4 regions of the Billgrantia sp. NRB1 genome follow, and region 2 is predicted to be linked to each of the others. Evidence: predicted binding sites of a transcription regulator. Region 2 holds the regulator's gene; each other region holds the start of a gene.

Region 1 (3,515 bases), 1.2 Mb from region 2:
GCGTCGAAGTGAAAGCGCTGCTCGAACGGCAGGGTGAGCAGCGACTCGCGCAGCCCCATCGGGGCCTCGCGGAAGATGCGCGCGTCCATCGGCCGTGGCGGCTCGGGCATCAGCGGGGTGAAATCCATCAGCGCCAGGATATCGCGCTCGAGGTCCACCCCCGGGGCGATCTCGGTGAGGGCGATGCCCTGCGGGGTCAGCGTGAAGACGCAGCGCTCGGTGACATAGAGCACCGGCTTGGCATCCTCGGCGGCCAGAACGCCGCTGAAGGTGCGCTGCTCCACCTCGGCAACGAACTTGTGCAGCCCGCCCGCGGGGAGGCGCAGTTGGCCGTCGACGATGGTCAGAGCCTCCTGGGTGGCGACGAAGGTGCCCATGAACACCACCCGACGGGCGTTCTGGCTGATGTTGATGAAGCCGCCGGCACCGGCCAGCCGGGGGCCGAACTTCGAGACGTTGACGTTGCCGGCAGCGTCCACCTGGGCCATGCCGAGAAAGGCGATGTCCAGCCCGCCGCCATCGTAGAAATCGAACTGGGCGGGCTGGTCGATGATCGCCTGGGTGTTGAGCGCGGCCCCGAAATCGAGTCCTCCGGCGGGCAGGCCGCCGATCACCCCGGGCTCGGCGGTGAGGGTCAGCAGCTCCAGCACTCGCTCTTCGCTGGCCACGGCGCTGATGCCTTCCGGCATGCCGATTCCCAGGTTGACCACGCTGTTGGCGGCCAGCTCGAAGGCGGCGCGGCGGGCGATGATCTTGCGCGCCGAGAGCGGCAGGGCCTCCGGGGTGGCCATGGGCGCCTTGATCTCGCCGGAGTAGGCCGGGTTGTAAGGGGTACGGAAGGTCTGCCAGTGATGCTCGGGCTCGTCGCACACCACCACGCAGTCCACCAGCACCCCGGGAATGCGCACGTCCTTGGGGTGCAGGGTCCCGCGCTCGGCCAGCCGCTCGACCTGCACGATCACCAGCCCACCGGAGTTGCGCACCGCGGTGGCGATGGCCAGCGCCTCCAGCACCAGGGCCTCGCGCTCCATGGTCACGTTGCCCAGGGTGTCGGCGGTGGTGCCTCGCAGCAGCGCCACCTGCAGCGGCAGCGCCGGGTAGAAGAGATACTCCTCGCCGTCGATGGGCAGCAGCCGCACCCGCTCCTCGGTGGTGGCCTCGTTGATCTTGCCGCCGCCCAGCCGCGGGTCGACGAAGGTGCCCAGGCCCACCCGGGTCAGGGTGCCCGGCTTGCCGGCGGCGATGTCGCGGAAGAGGTGGGAGATCACCCCCTGGGGCAGGTTCCAGGCCTGAATGCGCCCCTCGATGGCGAGCCGCTGCAGGGCCGGCACCAGCCCCCAGTGGCCGCCGATCACCCGGCCGACCAGGCCCTCATGCCCTAGGTGGTTGAGCCCGCGGCGCTTGCCGTCGCCCTGGCCGGCGGCGTACATCAGGGTCAGGTCGCGGGGGCGGCCGGTCTCCAGGAAGCGCGCCTCCAGAGCCACCGCCAGGTGCTCGGCGAAGCCGATGCCGACGAAGCCGCCGGTAGCCACGGCGTCGCCGTCGCGGATCAGGTCGATGGCCTCCCGGGCGGATACGAACTTGCCCTTTTCGGTGAAGGGGCGGCGGGAGAGTAGCGGGTGGGTCTGGCGGTCCATGGGCGGGCTCCCTTGGGGATTGTTGTTGTCACGGCACCTTATCACAGACCTCGGAGCACTCGGTGAGCGGGGGAGTTGCCAAGCGGCCGAATCTTACAGATACTGTATTAAAATACAGTACCTGGGGGTGCTCATGCGACAGGCTCTGCCACCGGCCGTACGTCTTGTCGGTCGCGCCATGATCGAGTCCGCGGCCCGCACTCAGCCTCTGATGGGGTGCCGAGTGCGGGCCGGATTTCCCAGCCCGGCGGACGATCATCTGGACGTGGAGATCGACCTGCATGCCCATGTGGTGCGCCGGCCGGCCTCCACCTATTTCGTGCGTGCCGAGGGGGACTCCATGCGCGGCGACGGCATCCACCACGGTGACCTGCTGGTGGTGGACCGTAGCCTCGAGCCGTTGCCGGGGCGGGTGGTCGTCATCGCCGTGGACGGCGAGCCCACCGTCAAGCGGCTGGCCCGGCAGGGCGAGGGCATCGTGCTGCTGGCCAGCAACCCGCGCTTCGCGCCGATTCCGCTGGCCGGACGCGAATGCCATGTGTGGGGCGTGGTCACCCATGTGGTGCATGCCCTGCCGGAGGCGGCGCCATGATAGCCCTGGTCGACGCCAACCACTTCTATGTCAGCTGCGAGCGGGTCTTCGACCCGCGCCTGGAGGGGCGCCCGGTGGGCGTGCTCTCCAACAACGATGGCTGCGTGGTGGCGCGCTCTCCCGAGCTCAAGGCGCTGGGCGTGGCCATGGGCGCGCCACTGCACCTGCTGCCGCCGGAGATTCGCCGGCGCGCCACGCTGCTCTCCAGCAACTACGCCCTCTACGGCGACATGAGCCGGCGAGTGAACCAGGTGCTCGCGGAGTTCTCGCCGGACGTCGAGCCCTACTCCATCGACGAGAGCTTCGTGGGCTTCGATGGCTTTCCCGAACGGGACCTGGAGGCACGCTGCCGGGCGCTGCGCGACACCGTACGCCAGTGGACCGGGATTCCCGTCGGGGTCGGCGTGGCGCCGACCCGGGTGCTGGCCAAGGTGGCCAACCACCAGGCCAAGCGAGAGCCCGCCCACGAGGGGGTGTGCCGGCTGACGGCCGAGGGTGCCGCGACTCGCCGGGTGCTCGAGGGCCTGCCGGTGACCGCGCTGTGGGGCGTGGCGCGGCGCAGCGGCGAACGGCTGGCGCTGATGGGGATCGACACCGCCTGGCAGCTGCGCCAGGCCGACCCCAAGCGCATTCGGCGCGCCTTCTCGGTGGTGCTGGAGCGCATCGTCTGGGAGCTGCGCGGCCATCCGGCCATCGTGCTCGAGGACCTGGCCGCGCCGCGCCAGCGTATCCTGGTGTCGCGCTCCTTCGGGCGGCTCACCGGTGAACTCGACGACCTGCAGGCGGCCGTTCGCCAGCACGGCGCCCGGGCCGCCGAGAAGCTGCGTCGCCAGGGCAGCCTGGCGAGAGCGCTGCAGGTGTTCTTGCGAACCAACCCCTTTCTGGCCGGCGAGCCCCAGTACCGCAACAGCGTGGTGGTGCCGCTGCCCGAGCCTACCGATGACAGCCGGGCGGTGCTCGAGGCGGCGTCGCGCGGGCTTGCGGCGCTGTTTCTCGAAGGCTATCGCTACCAGAAGTGCGGCGTGATGCTGCTGGACCTGGTGGACGCCGAGCGCCGTCAGCTCCCCCTGCTGGAAGGGCCGGTGGACGAGGCCAGGCGCGACCGATGTCGGCGGCTGATGGCAACGCTGGACCGGCTCAACCGCGAGATGGGACGCGACACCGTGCGCTTTGGCCTGCCGCACCGGGACAGCGCCTGGATGCTGCGCTGCCAGCGGCGCACGCCGCGCTACACCACGCGCTGGGATGAGCTGATGAACGTCAGGGCGGGGTGAGGCCTCGGGGGC
Region 2 (3,515 bases):
GAAACACGCTGCCGGCCGGCTGATCGGCACCGATGGCGGCACGGATATAGTGCCAGCCAAGCGGTGTCGCGCCACTGCCCTCGGCCTGACCGGTCCCCGCCAGCGCCGTGGAGACCGGCCATTCGGCAACCGTACGCTCGCCCTGCCAGACCACCAGGCGCTGCTCGGCGACATCGACCTCGAGCCACACCCCTTCCGGCGGGAGCTCCGACAGGCGCGGCGTCCGCATGCTCAGCCGGCCTCGGCGTGCACCGCCGGCGCGGGAGGTAGCGGCGCCTTCATGGCCGCCACCACCACCGGGCGCAGGCGGCGAATGAGGTCGCGCACCGTGACATGTTCCTGATAGTCCTTCTCGGCGATATCGCGCAGCGCATCCAGGCCGGACAGCGTGAAGATGACGGTACCCAGCACGAAGTGCAGCCGCCAGAAACGTTCGGCGTCGGGCAGCTCCGGCGTTGCCTGGCGTACCAGTTCGGTGAAGCGCGTGAAGACGCCGCCATACTCCTGCTGGATATAGCGGCGCAGATGGCCTTGGGCCTGACTATAGGCCAGCCCCAGCAGCTTCATGAACACCTTGAGGCTGTTGCGCTCCGCGGGGACTTCCAGCACCGTGCGGGCCATGGTCTCCAGCAGCAGCTCCAGCGGAATGACCTGACCGGCGTGGCGCGCCTCGAGCTCGTCAAGGGCCCGATGGAAGCGCTCCGTGAAAGGGTCAAGGTAACGCGCGAAGACCGCCTGGATCAGCGACTTCTTGGAGCCGAAATGGTAGTTCACCGCGGCCAGATTGACCCTGGCCTTGCTGGTGATGGTCCGCAGCGAGGTTTCGGCGAAGCCGCGCTCTGCAAACAGGACCTCGGCGGTATCGAGAATCCGGGTGACGGTATCGGTTTGGGCCATCGCTCAGGCTCCGCTGGAAACGGATGTTTTAAACGTAGCTGCATCCTACGTGAAGCGCGGGACTTTCTCAATTCGGCTCCCAAGCCTGCTGTTTGAAACGACTAGAAGGCTGGAACCAGCCTGCCATGACACGCGACTTTTACTGGATGAACCTCCATGCTGTATACTTTCACAATAGAGCACGATACGTTCATCCGGAGGTCGCATGACACGCCCCCTCACCGCCCGCCAGCAGAATGTTTATGACTTCATCGTCAAGACCATGAACGACTTCGGCTACCCCCCCACCCGAGCCGAGATCGCCCGTGCGCTGGGCTTTCGCTCCCCCAACGCCGCCGAAGAACACCTGCGGGCCCTGGAGCGCAAGGGCGTGATCCGGGTCATCCGCGGCACCTCTCGCGGGATTCGCCTGCCCGCCCAGGAGACCGAATCGAACCCCGAGCCCAGCGGAGAGGGCCTGCCGATCATCGGCGAAGTCGCCGCTGGCAGCCCGGTCCTGGCCGCCGAGCATATCGATCGCTACTGCCCCCTGCCGCCGGAGTTCTTCACGCCCCGGGCCGACTACCTGCTCAAGGTCCGAGGCCTCTCGATGAAGGAGATCGGCATCCTCGAGGGGGACCTGCTGGCCGTACATCGCACCGAGCGGGTGCGCGACGGCCAAATCGTCGTGGCCCGGCTCGATGACGAGGTCACGGTCAAGCGCTTTCAACGTCAGGGCCACCGCGTCACCCTGGCCGCTGAGAATCCCGACTTCCCGCCCATCGAAGTGGACCTGCGCCATCAGCCGCTGGAGATCGAGGGTATCGGGGTTGGGGTGATTCGCGGCGGCAACGGCCAGGCCCTGGGGTAAGAAGCTGGCTTCGATGCGTCTTGAATTGGCTGGCGTTTCGATGAATCAAAGTCGCAAGATCCTCCACGCCGACTGCGACTGCTTCTACGCCGCGGTGGAGATGCGCGACGACCCCCGCCTTCGCGACATCCCGCTGGCCATCGGGGGCAGCGCCGAGCGGCGCGGGGTGATCGCCACCTGCAACTATCCCGCGCGCGCTTTCGGCATTCACTCCGCCATGCCGACGGCCCGGGCGCTGCGGCTCTGCCCGCAACTGACGCTGCTGCCCGGCGACTTCGAGCGCTACCGGGCAGTCTCCCAGCAGATCCAGGGCATCTTCCACGAACTCACCCCCCTGGTGGAGCCGCTGTCGCTGGATGAAGCCTTTCTCGATGTCACCGAGGTCACACGCTTTTCCGGCAGCGCCACCTGGATGGCCCAGTGGCTCAAAGCGCAGTGCCTGGCCCGCACCGGCATCACGGTCTCAGTGGGCGCCGCCCCCACCAAGTACCTGGCCAAGATTGCCAGCGACTGGGACAAGCCCGACGGTCTCACCGTGATCCCCCCGGAGGGCGTCGACGCCTTTCTGCACGACCTGCCGGTGACCCGGCTGCACGGGGTAGGCCCCGCCACGGCGGCCCGACTGGCATCGCTCTCTATCACCACCTGCGCCGACCTGCAGCGTCTGCCGCTGACCCAGCTGGTTCAGGAATTTGGCAAGTTCGGACGCCGACTCTTCGAACTGGCCCGCGGCATCGACGACCGCCCCGTGCGCCTCGAGCGCGAGCGCAAATCGGTCAGCGTCGAGACCACCTTCGCCCAGGACCTGCCCGACCTCGCCCACTGCCATGCCGCCCTGGCGCCGCTGTGCGAGCGCCTGAAGGCGCGCCTCGCCCGTCACGGGCACCCTCCGCTGGCGGGACTCTTCGTCAAGGTTCGCTTCGACGACTTCGGCCTGACGACGCTGGAGGGGCGCGGGGCCCTCCCGGCGCTCGAGACGTTCAGCGCCCTGCTAGACCAGGCCTGGGCACGCCGCGAGCGCCCGGTGCGCCTGCTTGGGGTGGGGGTGCGACTGGTGCCCGAGGGCGCCCGTCGCCAGCTGGCGCTGAACCTCTAGGATCGGGCAGGAAGGTGCAAACAGGCCAGCATTGCCTCTAACTCGCGGACTGGCGTGAACTAGCCCTGTGGGAGGGAGCTTCAGCTCGCGAAGTAGCGCGCAGCGCTACCCATGGGGCGCCTGCGGCGCCTTCGCCCGGCAGAGCCGGCCTCCCACCATAAAACCTGCCAAACATGTCCACACTAAAATGCGATGAACCTAATATCTCGCCCCTATTTCGTATCGATATAGCGATGGTCGTTGAAGGTCGCGACCCAGCTGGGGTGATAGACCATCAGGATGCTCAGCAGCATCCCGGTGATAAAGGCTTCCGACGGCATCAGCAGCGGCAGGAAGCGAACATACTCCCAGGCCAGGTACACCGCCTCCGGGTCGCTGGCGCCCAGTATCACCAGCCCCAACCCCGCCAGGCCGGTCCCCAGGGTGGCAAGCGCCGTTCCGAAGAAACCGCAAAGAAACAGGAACACCATCAGGTTGTCCGGCAGGCGCCGGTCCACCAGGCGCCACACCAGCACCGTGATCGCCATCGGCACCACACCGGTGATCAGCACATTCACGCCCAGCAGCGGCCAGGCCACCTTGCCCAGCACCACCAGCGAGAGGTTGACCAGCAGATTGGAGAGCAGCGCCAACGGCGCCTTGAACACCAGGGTCAGCAGCGCGGTAAACATC
Region 3 (3,515 bases), 1.3 Mb from region 2:
CGCGGATCTTCAGCGGCCCCTGGCCACGCGCCACCCGCGAACGCAGGAAGGACTCGGCGAAGCGGGCATCCGACTGCAGGCCCTGCTCGGCCAGAGCGTCGAGGCAGGCGGCGACCTCGGCCGCCTCATGCCCCTTGGCATTCAGCCGCTCGACCAGCTCGGCGCGGGAATACTCGCGCCGGGCCAGCAGGCGCAGGGCAGCGTCGCGGGGCGTCTGGGCCTTCTCCTTCGCCTGGGCGGTATCGGACATGCGCGGCATGAAGAATTAGAGCAGGTCGTTCTCGCCGCTCTCCTCGCTGGCCACGGGCTCGGCACTCTTCGGCTCCTTGGGTTCCGCCGAGGTCAGCAGCTGGGCGCGGATCTGACTCTCGATCTCCTCCATCACCGCCGGGTTGTCCTCGAGGAACTGGGCGGCGTTGGCCTTGCCCTGGCCGATCTTGTTGCCCTGATAGCTGTACCAGGCGCCGGCCTTGTCGACCAGCTTGCACTGCACGCCCAGGTCGACCACCTCGCCGGCATGATAGATGCCCTTGCCATAGAGAATCTGGAACTCGGCCTGGCGAAACGGCGGCGAGACCTTGTTCTTGACCACCTTTACCCGGGTCTCGTTGCCGACCACCTCGTCGCCCTGCTTGACCGAGCCGGTACGGCGGATGTCCAGGCGCACGCTGGAGTAGAACTTCAGGGCGTTGCCACCGGTGGTGGTCTCGGGTGAGCCGAACATCACCCCGATCTTCATGCGGATCTGGTTGATGAACACCACCATGCAGTTGGCGTTCTTGATATTGCCGGTGATCTTGCGCAGCGCCTGGGACATCAGGCGCGCCTGCAGGCCCACGTGGGAGTCGCCCATCTCCCCCTCGATCTCCGCGCGCGGGGTGAGCGCGGCCACCGAGTCGATGATGATCACGTCGACCCCGCCGGAGCGCACCAGCATGTCGCAGATCTCCAGCGCCTGCTCGCCGGTGTCGGGCTGGGAAACCAGCAGGTCATCGAGATTGACGCCAAGCTTCTCGGCGTAGCTCGGGTCCAGGGCGTGCTCGGCGTCGATGAAGGCGCAGGTCTTGCCCTGCTTCTGGGCCTGGGCGATCACCGACAGGGTCAGGGTGGTCTTGCCCGAGGACTCCGGGCCGAAGATCTCCACCACCCGCCCATAGGGCAGGCCGCCGATGCCCAGCGCGATGTCCAGGCCCAGCGAGCCGGTGGAGACCGCCGGCATCGCCACCCGCGGGGCATCGCCCAGGCGCATCACGGTGCCCTTGCCGAACTGGCGTTCGATCTGGCTGAGTGCGGCATTCAGCGCCTTGGAACGGTTGTCGTCCTGTGCCATGAGGGCTCTCCTCGCAGAAGAATCTGACGCGGGCGGCGACAGGCCGCCCGACAAACACTGTATGATTGGCCAGTATTATGGCGCAAAAAAGCCGGCTCGCCTACTCCCGGCGCTCCAGCCGTTGCAGCAGGCCCACCAGGGCCTCGCGCACCGCCTGCTCGCGCACCGCGCGGCGGTCGCCGGGGAAGTGCCGGCACTCGGCCTGCTGGTGCTCGGCATCGCCCCAAGCGAGCCATACGGTACCCACCGGCTTGTTCGGCGAGCCGCCGCCGGGGCCGGCCACGCCGCTGATGGCCACGCCGAGTCCCGCCCCGCTGTCACGACAGGCGCCGGCGACCATGGCCTCCACCACCTCGCGGCTCACCGCACCCTCGGCCTCGAGCAGCGCCTCGGGCACACCGAGCAGACGCGTCTTGGCGGCGTTGGAGTAGGTCACGTAGCCGACCTCGAAGTAGTCGGAGCTGCCGGCCACGGCGGTGATGGCGCTGGCCACCCCGCCGCCGGTGCAGGATTCGGCGGCCGTCACGCTCACGCTGCGAGCGCGGCAGGCCCGCCCCAGGCGCTCGGCGAGGGTAGTCAGATCGAGGTTGGCCAGGCGGGCGGCGCTGGGCGGCATGGTGTCTCTCCCTGGGGCGGCCGCCGCCGTCCTTCGCCGACGACGACCACGCATGTGCGATGACTTTTCCGTACAATACCGCCTTTGCCAGCGACATGCATGGCGCAAAGCCAGCCCGATTCGACACCAGTGAGACAGGTACCCCATGTCCCAGGCCAGCACCCCGCACACCCCGATGATGGCCCAGTTCCTGAAGATCAAGCGCGAACACCCGGACGTGCTGCTCTTCTACCGCATGGGCGACTTCTATGAGCTGTTCTTCGATGACGCCAAGCGCGCCGCGGCGCTGCTCGATATTACCCTGACCCAGCGCGGTCAGTCGGCGGGCAAGCCGATCCCCATGGCCGGGGTGCCCTACCATAGCGCCGAGGGGTATCTGGCGCGCCTGGTGGCCGCCGGCGAGTCGGTGGCGATCTGCGAGCAGATCGGCGATCCGGCCACCAGCAAGGGGCCGGTGGAGCGCCGCGTGGTGCGCATCGTCACCCCCGGTACCCTCTACGACGAGGCGCTGCTCGACGCCCGCCGCGACAACCTGCTGGTGGCCGTGCACACCGCCGGCGAGCGCTTCGGCCTGGCCTGGCTGGAGCTCTCCAGCGGGCGCTTCGGCGTGCTGGAGGTGGAGGGGGAAGGCGAGCTGCTGGCCGAGCTGACACGCCTCGACCCCGCCGAGCTGCTGGTGGCCGAGAGTCTCTCGCTGCCCCCAGCCCTGGATGGCCGGCGCGGCCTGCGCCGCCAGAGCGACTGGCTGTTCGATGCCGAGAGCGCCCAGCGCATCCTCTGCGACCAGTTTGGCGTCGCCGACCTGCGCGGCTTCGGCTGCGCCCACCTCGAAGCCGCGATCACCGCCGCCGGCGTACTGATCGAGTACGCTCGGGACACCCAGCGCTCGCGTCTGCCCCATGTTACCGCCATCGGCGTGGAGAGCCGCGACGATGCCGTGGTGATAGATGCCGCCAGCCGCCGCAACCTGGAGATCGACACCAACCTGAGCGGCAGCGGCGACAACACCCTGGCCAGCGTGCTCGACACCACCACCACGGCCATGGGCTCGCGGCTGCTCAAGCGCTGGCTCAACCGCCCGCTGCGGGACCGCGAACAGGTAACACGACGCCAGGGCGCGGTGGCACTGCTGCTCGACCAGGAGGGCTTCGTCCCCCTGCGCGAGTCGCTCAAGGCGATCGGCGATGTCGAGCGCATCCTGGCCCGGGTGGCGCTCTACAGCGCACGGCCCCGGGATCTCGCCCGATTGCGCGACGCGCTGAACGCCCTCCCCACCCTGCAGGCCGAGCTGACCGGCTTCAGCGAGGGCACCGCCCTGGACGAGCTGGCCCGCCATATCCGCCCCTTTCCCGAGCTGGCCGACACCCTGACCCGCGCCCTGGTGGAGAACCCGCCGGTGGTGATCCGCGACGGCGGGGTGATCGCCGAGGGCTTCGACGCCGAGCTCGACGAGCACCGCGGCCTGGCCGAGCACGCCGGCGACTATCTGGTACAGTTGGAGACCCGGGAGCGGGAGCGCACCGGCCTGCCCGGCCTCAAGGTGGGCTACAACCGGGTCCACGGCTACTA
Region 4 (3,515 bases), 1.3 Mb from region 2:
GACTCATCTTACTTGAACTAAAAAATCGATTATTGGTCATGAAATATAGATTGCCCGGTGAAGATGGGTCAAGCTTGTATCAGACGCTGTTTCAGCCAAGGGAGGAGGTGGCATGGCGATACCCGAGCGGACAGGCCGAGCAACGACGTCCAGCCGTATCTACGACATCCTGCGTCAGGATCTGCTAAACGGTCGCTTCGAGGCCGGGGAGAAACTGGCGATCAGCACCCTGAAGGAGCGCTATGCGGTTGGGCTCAGTCCGCTGCGTGAGGCGCTCAATCGCTTGGCGGCCTACGGGCTGCTGGTTCAGGAGAATCAGCGTGGGTTCCGGGTGCCGAAGATGGTGCGTGAAGAGCTCGAGGACATTGCCGGCATGCGTCGGGAGCTCGAAGGGATGGCGCTTGAGTGGGCGATAGGTCGGGGGGATGCGGAGTGGGAGTCGGAGCTGTTGGCGGCGGCCCATCGCCTCAAGCGCTTCGAGCTGGCAGCGGGGCAGATCGACGAGTGGGAGCAACTGCATGCGCGTTTCCATCGGACCCTGGTGGCCCCTTGCGGCTCGGTATGGCTGTTGCGCTTCATTGAGCAGCTGCACGACCAGTTTGACCGTTACCGGCGACTGGCGCCTGAAGCGCCCGATGTGCGACGGATCCTGGATGCTCAGCATGAAGAGCTGGTGGAGCTGGCGCTGAAACGCAACACCCGGGCTGCTCGCGCGGTGATGGAGGATCATGTGCAGCGTTCATATGAAGTGGCGCTCCAGAGCTTCGCCGAGCTGGGGTAGTAGGTGCCGGCATACTGGCGGTGATGACCTGCGCAGCGCCTCCTCTTTCCTCCCCCTTCCTCCCCCGCCTAGCTGGCGTTGCTTGGCACCTTGGGTGGGTTGAGGCATTCAAGGCGCCCACGCAGCCGGGCCTCGAGCGGGCTGAGGTCTAGCGCGACATCGCGGGGCCAGCCCACGGTGAGGACCACGCCGTCGGCGGTGTACTCGGCGGCCTCCACGGGCACGGCCTGGCCCTCGAGCCAGGCGCGCGCCTCGGCCTCGCCGGCGAAGTCCACCCGCAGGCGCAGCGCGAGGCGCTCGACGACCTCGCGGCGTGGCAGTGCCTCCAGGGCCTGCGCCACGGCCTGGGCGTAGGCCCGGGCCAGCCCGCCGGTGCCGAGCTTGGTGCCGCCGAAGTAGCGGATCACCACGCAGCCCACTTGGCCAAGCCCGCTGCCTTCCAGCACCTGAAACATGGGGCGTCCGGCGGTGCCGCCGGGCTCGCCGTCGTCGGCAAAGCCGATGGCGGCCTGCTCCCCCGGTGGGCCGGCGATAAAGGCGCTGCAGTGGTGGCTGGCGGCGGGATGCGTCCGACGGGCCGTCCCGAGCAGGGCGTCCAGGGCGGCCGGCTTGGGGGCATGACAGACCCAGGCGATAAAGCGGCTGCGCTCTACCTCCAGTTCGGTTGCCTGCCATTCGCCGGCAGGCAGGTCGGGGACTGGGTAGCGCATCAGTGGGTCAGCTCGCGCTGGCGTACCACGCCCATGACCATGCCGAGCACCTGGATATCGCTGTTCTTGAGATAGATGGGTGCCATGCTTTCGTTGGCGGGCTGCAGACGCACGCCGGACTTTTCTATATAAAGCTTCTTCAGGGTGACCTCCTGCTGGTTGATCAGCACCACGGCGGTTTCGCCGTTCTCGGCGCTCTCCTGGCGCTCGATGATGATCACATCGCCATCGTAGATATGACAGTCGACCATCGAGTTGCCGCGCACGCGCAGGGCGTAGGTGTTGCGTCGCACCATGCTCGCGGGAGCGCGGACCGTGCCGCCGCTGGGGCAGGCCTCGATGGGCATGCCTGCCGAGACGTCGCCGAGCAGCGGGATCTCGATGAGCTCGGTGGCCTCGACGCTGGACCAGGAGTCGGCCAGTGGCAGGTTGGGACGTCGCTGCAGATACCGTGTGGAAACCTCAGGCATGTGGTGTCTCCCCTGTCTCAAGACCTGTTGAAATGTACAGGTGTTTTGCATCATAGCACCCCGCGACGTTGTGGCAAGTTCCATGGCTCGGCGCCACCCTTGCCGCAGGTCAAGGGTGGCGCCGGGAGACGGCCGTTTGACTGGCGGCATAGGCCCATTCCGTGTAGAGTCCGGGCGAAAATCGCCATTCCTGGAGAGTGCCTTGAGCCTGCGTCTGCAAGCGCATAACCTGGCCTGCGAGCGCGACGATCGCTGGCTGTTCCGGGGCCTGGATCTCGATATCCGTGCCGGCGAGATCGTGCGCATCGAAGGGCCTAACGGCAGCGGCAAGACCACCCTGCTGAAGATTCTGTCCGGGCAGCTGGCCGACTACGAGGGTGAGCTGTATTGGGACGAGCGTCCGATGCGCCAGGCTCGCGAGTCCTTTCTTTCCAACCTTCTCTATATGGGGCATGCCCCCGGGGTCAAGGCGGCGCTGACCCCGCTGGAGAATCTCGCCTGGTACCAGGCCATGGCCGGACAGCCGCGCGATGAGGCGGCACGCTTCGCGGCGCTGGAAGACGTGGGCCTGACGGGCTTCGAGGACCTGCCGGCGGGGCAGCTCTCCGCCGGCCAGCAGCGCCGCGTGGCGCTGGCGCGGCTGGTGCTGACCCCGCGCCCGCTGTGGGTGCTCGACGAGCCCTTCACCGCCATCGATCGCGACGGTGTGGGGGCCCTGGAGCAGCGCCTGGTCGAGCACGCCCGCCGCGGCGGCAGCGTGCTGGTGACCACGCACCATGAACTGACGCCCTGCGCCGAGCTGCGCCGTATCCGCCTGGGCGGGGGAGGTATCGATGTCGGCCACTGACGGCTCCTTGATCGGTGACGACATGCGTGTCGCTCGCACGGAACCTCAGGGCGGCCTGGCGGTCGCAGTCTGGGCCACCCTCAAGCGTGACCTGGTGCTGATGCTGCGTCGCCGCAGCGAGGTGATGAATCCGCTGGTGTTCTTCGCCATCGTGATCACGCTGTTCCCGATCGGGATTTCCCCCGATCCGGAACTTCTGGCAGCGATCGCCCCCGGGCTGCTGTGGGTGGCGGCGCTGCTGGCGGCGCTGCTGTCGCTGGACAGCCTGTTTCGCGCCGACTACGACGACGGCTCCCTGGAGCAGCTGCTGCTGACGCCGCAGCCCTTGGCGCTGCTGACCCTGGCCAAGGTGGCCGTGCACTGGCTGTTGACCGGCCTCCCCCTGGCGCTGATGGCGCCGGTGCTGGGGATCATGCTGGCCCTGCCCGCGGGTAGCTACCTGGTGCTGGCGCTCTCCCTGGCGCTGGGCACGGCCAGCCTGAGCCTGATCGGAGCCATCGGGGCGGCACTGACGGTAGGCCTGTCGCGGGGCGGCGTGCTGCTGTCGCTGCTGGTGCTGCCGCTTTACATTCCGGTGCTGATCTTCGGTGCCGGTGCCGTGCAAGCCGCCATCCTGGGTGACGGCATCATGGCGCATCTGGCGATTCTCGGCGCACTGCTGTCGCTGGCACTCTGCCTGGCGCCCTGGGCGATCGCGGCTTCGCTGC

The links. The regulator LexA, encoded in region 2, represses DNA repair genes until DNA is damaged. The targets are predictions, from matches to a motif close to TACTGTNTANNTANACAGTA.
Region 1: the regulator LexA is predicted to act here: its motif matches at 1,738-1,757, upstream of ACZIYR_RS03250 (LexA family protein).
Region 3: the regulator LexA is predicted to act here: its motif matches at 1,386-1,405, upstream of recA (recombinase RecA).
Region 4: the regulator LexA is predicted to act here: its motif matches at 1,984-2,003, upstream of ACZIYR_RS02785 (LexA family protein).

The regions. Positions count from the first base shown of each region.
Region 1 covers NZ_CM167783.1:716,319-719,833, forward strand. The annotation lists gene ACZIYR_RS03245 (acyl CoA:acetate/3-ketoacid CoA transferase) at 1-1,637, opposite strand, end outside; gene ACZIYR_RS03250 (LexA family protein) at 1,771-2,229, shown strand; gene ACZIYR_RS03255 (Y-family DNA polymerase) at 2,226-3,503, shown strand.
Region 2 covers NZ_CM167783.1:1,875,432-1,878,946, reverse strand. The annotation lists gene ACZIYR_RS08550 (L,D-transpeptidase family protein) at 1-229, opposite strand, end outside; gene ACZIYR_RS08545 (TetR/AcrR family transcriptional regulator) at 232-897, opposite strand; gene lexA (transcriptional repressor LexA) at 1,103-1,747, shown strand; gene dinB (DNA polymerase IV) at 1,788-2,843, shown strand; gene ACZIYR_RS08530 (energy-coupling factor ABC transporter permease) at 3,056-3,515, opposite strand, start outside.
Region 3 covers NZ_CM167783.1:601,099-604,613, reverse strand. The annotation lists gene ACZIYR_RS02690 (regulatory protein RecX) at 1-250, opposite strand, end outside; gene recA (recombinase RecA) at 266-1,330, opposite strand; gene ACZIYR_RS02680 (CinA family protein) at 1,431-1,946, opposite strand; gene mutS (DNA mismatch repair protein MutS) at 2,092-3,515, shown strand, end outside.
Region 4 covers NZ_CM167783.1:620,779-624,293, forward strand. The annotation lists gene ACZIYR_RS02775 (GntR family transcriptional regulator) at 113-781, shown strand; gene ACZIYR_RS02780 (IMPACT family protein) at 850-1,491, opposite strand; gene ACZIYR_RS02785 (LexA family protein) at 1,491-1,961, opposite strand; gene ccmA (cytochrome c biogenesis heme-transporting ATPase CcmA) at 2,164-2,808, shown strand; gene ccmB (heme exporter protein CcmB) at 2,795-3,515, shown strand, end outside.